One region of the Ralstonia flaminis genome, then DNA from elsewhere that is predicted to be linked to it. Evidence: predicted binding sites of a transcription regulator. Region 1 holds the regulator's gene; the other holds the start of a gene.
The links. The regulator NrdR, encoded in region 1, represses ribonucleotide reductase genes. The targets are predictions, from matches to a motif close to CACNANATNTNGTG.
Positions count from the first base shown of each region.

Region 2: a site for NrdR is predicted at 1,811-1,824, ahead of R2N11_RS15455 (ribonucleoside-diphosphate reductase subunit alpha). Genes of this name have one in related genera too.

Region 1 is NZ_CATZLL010000001.1:403,477-406,906, reverse strand. It holds gene R2N11_RS01905 (pilus assembly protein) at 1-1,279, shown strand, start outside; gene R2N11_RS01900 (type IV pilin protein) at 1,282-1,764, shown strand; gene nrdR (transcriptional regulator NrdR) at 1,799-2,263, opposite strand; gene glyA (serine hydroxymethyltransferase) at 2,395-3,430, opposite strand, start outside.
Region 2 is NZ_CATZLL010000009.1:145,895-149,324, reverse strand. It holds gene R2N11_RS15460 (alkaline phosphatase family protein) at 1-1,359, opposite strand, end outside; gene R2N11_RS15455 (ribonucleoside-diphosphate reductase subunit alpha) at 2,012-3,430, shown strand, end outside.

The DNA of each region.
Region 1 (3,430 bases):
TGAGGGCAATGCCAGCTCGCTGGTCATCAAGGAGTGGTCGCCGTCGAACCTCTCGTGTACCAACTACACCGGGACCAACAGTTGTGCTGGCTACCTCGGCAACACCTACGGCACGCCGGTCATCCGCCGTCTGCACAATGGCAACTGGGCCGTGCTGTTTGGCAATGGCCTGAACAGCCCGAATGGCAGTGCGGGGTTGTACGTCATGCTGGTCGCGAGCGATGGGACGACGTCGTTCTATTACCTCGACACCGGCTACGGACCTAGCAAGGACCCGCTGGGCAAGAACAACAAGAACGGTATCGCCTACGTCACGCCTGCTGATCTGGATGGTGATCACATTACGGACTATGTCTATGCTGGCGATGCCTTCGGTAACGTCTGGCGCTTCGATCTGACCTCGCAAACTCCGGCGCAATGGAACGTATCCACCACGCCGCTGTTCTCGACGCCCGCCGGGCAACCGATTACCAGCAAAGTGGCTGTGGCGGCGATTCCCGGTACCGGCACCGGTGCGGCGCGTGTATTGGTCAGCTTCGGCACCGGCCAAGCGTTCCCGCAGACGCAAACAAATGCGGCCACCTACGCAAGTGGTACGTCACAGTGGCTGTATGGCGTCTGGGATTGGAACATGAGCGCCTGGAACAGCAAGGCACCCGCATCTGCGGTGTACGCGACGCTCACCGGATCGCAGACCGTGAATGCATCAACACTGTTGACGCAGACCATCACGGCCACCTCCACCAGTTCCGGGACGACGCCATCGTACCGAACTGTGAGTAACGGTAAGGTTTGCTGGGTTGGCTCAACTGCATGCGGTAGTGCTGCCAACGCAAACACGCAGTATGGCTGGAAGCTTATGCTGCCCAGCACCACGACGGGCTCGGGTTCGAGTGCGGTCACAAACTATGAACAGGTCGTCTACAACCCGACATTGGCCTACGGCATGTTCATCGTCAATACGACAGTTCCGGCTGTGCAGCAGATTCTGTCCTGTACGTCGACTCCGGCGTCGGGTTACACCATGGCGATCTCCGTTGCATCTGGCGGGGCAGGCACGGCTTCGTTCTTCGGTGACAACAACAACAACTTCCCGACCTACAACGGTGGCATCGTCAGCGGCATCGGCCTGAGCGGTACGGGTACGCCGTCGATCGTGACCGCCAACAAACTGCCGTATCTGGTGCAGCAGACCGTGAACGGTACGGGTACGGTCAACCAGATCAACCCAAGTGCCGCAGGTGTCGGTGCGCGCATGACCTGGACCAAGCTGCGTTAATCATGAATCGAACTACGACATCTGCCTTGCCACGTCACGAGAGTGGTTTTTCATTGATGGAGCTGATGATCACGGTGGCGATCATCGCCATCCTGGCGCGGATCGCGTATCCGTCCTATCAGCAGTACGTTCTCAAGTCACACCGCGCGGATGCTAAGACGGCGCTGCTGGATCTAGCGACTCGTCAGGAGCGGTTCTTTACACTGCAGAACAACTACACTAGCTCGCCTGCCGCGCTCGGCTATGCCAGCGGTGCCAGCTTCCCGCTGGCGATTCAGTCCGGCACACAGTCGTACTACCAAATGTATGTAGCGGTAACGGGGACGGCAGGCGCCAGCGGAACAGCAGCGCCAGGCTATTCCGCTTCCGCCGTTCCGGTTAGCCCACAAACAGCGGATGCATGCGGGACGTACACCATCAACCAGCTCGGTGTGCAGAACAACACCGGTACGGCTACTGGCACCACATCAGCTCAGTGCTGGTAAGTTGGTAACAAAAAAGGCCCCTCGGGGCCTCTTTTTATTTGCGTATGTTCGGCGCGGAAACCTCATCCAGCACGTCTCGAAACTCCGCCAGATCCTCAAAACTCCGGTACACCGACGCAAACCGGATATACCCAATCTTGTCCAGCCGCTTGAGCTCGCGCATCACCAGCTCGCCCACGCGGTCGCTGCCGATTTCCTTCTCGCCGTGGCTAAGGAGTTTTTCTTCGATGCGGGCGATGGCCTCGTCGATGGCCTCGGCGGAAACAGGGCGCTTGCGTAGCGCCAGGCGCATGGAATCCTTGACCTTGTTGCGGTCGTAGTCGACGCGGCTGCCGTTCTTCTTGACGACGGCCGGGAAAAACAGCTCGATGCGTTCGTAGGTGGTGAACCGGCGGTCGCAGGACTCGCATTTTCGGCGCCGGCGCACGGTATCGCCTTCCTCAGACATGCGGGTCTCAATCACCTGGGTGGCCGCGTGGCCGCAAAACGGGCATTTCATGCCGGTCTCCTGAGAAACCTCAAAGAACGCACTGCGCTAAAAGAACAACGCCGCGACGGCCCGCTCGGGGCGCATCGCGGCAAGGGTACTACGTGGCCGCTGGCGCATGTGCCGCGGCCATTGCCAACTGCTTAGGCGTAGACCGGGAACTGCTTGGTCAGCTCAGCTACCTTGGCGCGCACGGCAGCAATGTTGGCTTCATCGTGCGGGTTGTCCAGCACGTCGGCAATCAGGTGCGCCACCTTCACGGCCTCGGCTTCCTTGAAGCCGCGCGTGGTCATCGCCGGCGAGCCCAGGCGCACGCCCGAGGTCACGAACGGCTTTTCCGGGTCATTCGGAATCGCGTTCTTGTTGACGGTGATATGCGCGTCGCCCAGCACCTTCTCCGCTTCCTTGCCGGTGATGTTCTTGGCGCGCAGGTCGACCAGCATCACATGGCTTTCGGTGCGGCCCGACACGATGCGCAGGCCACGGGCCATGAGCGTTTCTGCCATCACGGCGGCGTTCTTGACCACTTGTTGTTGGTAGGCCTTGAACTCGGGCGACAGCGCTTCCTTGAACGCCACTGCCTTGCCGGCGATCACGTGCATCAGCGGACCACCCTGGATGCCCGGGAAGATGGCCGAGTTGATGGCCTTCTCGTGCTCGGCCTTCATCAGGATTACGCCGCCGCGCGGGCCGCGCAGGCTCTTGTGGGTGGTCGTGGTCACGAAATCAGCGTGCGGCACCGGGTTCGGGTACACGCCCGCGGCGATCAGGCCGGCGTAGTGGGCCATGTCCACCATGAAGTACGCGCCAATCGACTTGGCAATCTTGCCGATGCGCTCGAAATCGATGCGCAGCGCAAAGGCCGATGCGCCAGCGATGATCAGCTTCGGCTTCTTCTCTTGAGCCAGGGCTTCCAGCGCGTCGTAGTCGATGTCTTCCTGGGCGTTCAGGCCGTAGCTGACCACGTTGAACCACTTGCCGCTCATGTTGAGCGCCATGCCGTGCGTCAGGTGGCCGCCTTCGGCCAGGCTCATGCCCATGATGGTGTCGCCCGGCTTGAGCACGGCGAAGAACACGCCCTGGTTGGCCTGCGAGCCGGAGTTCGGCTGCACGTTGGCAGCTTCGGCGCCGAACAGTTGCTTCACACGGTCAATGGCGAGTTGCTCGACCACGTCCACG
Region 2 (3,430 bases), on a different contig from region 1:
GGCCTTGCGGTCGGTCGGTGGCAGCGGGTCGAAGCTGTAGTACATCGCCAGACCGTTGGTCAGCGTCGTGGCCAGCGGTGTCGGCGCCACGTAGTTGATCTGCGCCAGCATCGACACCGGCACGTTATTGCGCACCAGCGTGTAGTTGATGCGATAGAGGCCGCTTGCGGTGGCGATGCTGCTGTCGGTGTACTGCGTGGCCGTAGCGGGTAGCGTGGCGACCTGCTTACCATCGCGCAGCACGGTGATCGAGTCGCTGGCGGTGGTCGGGTTTTGCCAGTTCAGCACCAGCGAGGCGCTGTAGGCACCCACCATGCTCTGGAGGTTGCGCACGCCCACCGTGTTGCCTGTGAGCGCAGCGCCGTCGAGCTTGTGCGCCATCGCTGGCACGGCGGCGTTCAGCTGTGCGAGCACGGTCGGCACGATGTCGGCTTCGCTCGGCAGGGCGGCCAGCGCGGCTTCGGTCGTGGGCGCAGCCGTACCGTTCTTGCCCAGGGCCGGATTGACGGTCTTGTTCAGCGCGATGAAGGCGGTGCGGTTTTCCAGCGTGGGCGCCGAGGTGGTGGCGCCGGTGGCATCCAGCCCGTGGCTGGTCGTGACGACCACGAGCCAGTCTTCGTTCGGGTTGGCAGCGCGGCGCTGGGCGATGGCGGCCTGCAGCGTGCCGATGGCCTGGTCGACGCTGCCAAGAGCGGCGGCATACGCATCGCTTTGCAGGCCCGAGGCGAGAGCGGCGGCCGCGGGCGCGGTGTACTGCGCAAAGACGACGTCATAGCCGGACTGCACGAGCTTCACGCTGTTCTGTGTGACGCATGTGTCCACCTGGGCGCAGTCGACCAGCGTGTCGAGGTTGCCGGCCTGTTGGTCGGCCTTGAGCAGCGCGGGCAGCACGGCCGAGCTGACGGCTGCGCCCAGGCGCTGCGTGGTGCCGGCGGCCTTGGCGGCGCTGCGCGCGTAGCTGAAGACGGTCGGGGCGGCCAGCGTGACGACGGTGTCGTCGGTTACGCCGTGTCGGTTCTGCCAGGCGCCCGACAGCACGGTGGCCCAGCTCGGCGTATCCAACGGCGGTTGCGCGGTGGTTGTGCCCAGCGTGCCGCCGGTCGAGGCGGGCATCACGGACAGCGTGCCCAGGTTCGGCAGGCTGCGCTGCAGCAGCGCGCTCTGCACCTGCGCATAGGTCGCGCCATCCACGCCCACCACCAGCACTTTCTTGCTGGCGCTGGTGGACGGCACATTCGTGCCGCCAGGGTTGGCGACGGGCGCGCTGTCGCTGCCCCCGCCACAGGCCGCCAGCGTGGCGGCCACGGTTGCGCCCAGCGCGGCCGTGAGCAGGCGGCGGGCAGGTTGGTTCGAAGCCATGTCGGTTTTCCTCGGTCTGTGTGCGCGGCGCGCGGGCGCGGGCCGCTCTGATTGCGCTCCCCCGCAATGCGACCGAAGAGTAGGGACGGGGCCTGTCGCTCAGGTGACAGGCGCGGCAAGAATACTGATGCCGCTATTCGGATTTCTTGAGTGCACGAGGAATCATCGGAAGCCGATGCGGTGCATCTGCGCACCAGTGCAGTGCGCGCCACACATACCCCTACCGCAGATGAGGTGAGGTCTATTGATCTTGCGAAGGTGATAGAAAGAATTATTCTGGAAATGTGTCCATTGCGACGCCACACGCGAGTCCCGACGGCCCTTTGTACAGACTGGGATGGCGGGCTTGCGGCGCTGCATTCCGATTGCAAAAAAGCCCCCGAAACCCCATCTGTCAAGACTAGGCAAATTCGATTGGCCCACTATACTTAGCGCCAATCCCGGGGTGACACACTAGATGTAGTGGTGAATTTCCGGGATTCTCATTTCGGCGCCCGCGCGGGGGCGAGCGTACGGCGGGTCAAGCCGGCGCTTGGGGGCCGAGGAAAGGCAAGGGCCTTTTCCGTCTCTTTTTCTCTGCGCGGCGCAAGGGTTTGCCAAGGGTTCATCACCCCAGGCGAGCCGCCAATCGAACGGTTCAACAGGAGTCCTTATGCAAACGGCCCAATCCGAAATTCACTCCGGCACCGCCAATCCTTCCCAATTTGCGCAAAGTGCTGGCGGCACGGCCGTGGCCCCCGGCACCGGCTACGCTGACTACAAGATCATCCGCCGTAACGGTGCGGTGGTTGGTTTCGAGCCCTCCAAGATTGCTGTGGCGATGACCAAGGCCTTCCTCGCCGTGAATGGCGGGCAGGGCGCTGCTTCCGCGCGTGTGCGCGAGCTGGTCGACCAACAGACGCAGAACGTGGTGCGCGCCCTGCTGCGCAGCCGCCCGAACGGTGGCACGTTCCACATCGAAGACGTGCAGGACCAGGTGGAACTGGCCCTGATGCGCTCGGGCGAACACGACGTGGCCCGCGCCTACGTGCTGTACCGCGAGCGCCGCGCCCAGGAGCGCGCACAGGCCGGCGAAACGCAGCAGCAACCGGCCTTCATCGGCCTGAACGTGACCGACGGCGGCATCACCCGCCCGCTGGACATGGTGGCGCTGCGCAACGTGATCGTCTCGGCCTGCGAAGGTCTGGGCGACGCAGTGGACCCGGAGCCGATCCTCAAGGAAACGGTCAAGAACCTGTATGAAGGCGTGCCGATGAGCCAGGTGTACGACTCGGCCATCCTGGCCTCGCGTACCCTGATCGAAAAGGACCCGGCGTACAGCCAGGTCACCGCGCGCATCCTGATGCATACGATCCGCCGCGAGATCCTCGGCGAAGAAGTCACGCAAGCGGAAATGAGCGCGCGTTATGTCGACTACTTCCCGCAGTTCATCAAGCGCGGCATCAACGCCGAGCTGCTCGACGACAAGCTGGCCCAGTTCGACCTGGTGAGGCTGGGCGCGGCGCTGGACGCCTCGCGCGACTTCCAGTTCAACTACCTCGGCCTGCAGACGCTGTACGACCGCTACTTCCTGCACATCAACGAAACCCGCATCGAGATGCCGCAGGCATTCTTCATGCGCGTGGCGATGGGCCTGGCCCTGAACGAAATCGACCGCGAAGCCCGCGCCATCGAGTTCTATCAACTGCTGTCGTCGTTCGACTTCATGTCGTCGACGCCGACGCTGTTCAACTCGGGCACGCGCCGTTCGCAGTTGTCGTCGTGCTACCTGACCACCGTGTCGGATGATCTGGACGGCATTTACGAAGCGCTGAAGGAAAACGCGCTGCTCTCCAAGTTCGCCGGCGGCCTGGGCAACGACTGGACCAACGTGCGCGCACTCGGCTCGCACATCAAGGGTACGAACGGTAAGAGCCAAGGCGTGGTGCCGTTCCTGAAGGTGGTCAACGACACGGCTGTCGCAGTCAACCAAGGCGGCAAGCGCAAGGGCGCCGTCTGCGCGTACCTGGAAACGTGGCACCTGGATATCGAAGAATTCCTGGAGCTGCGCAAGAACACCGGCGACGACCGC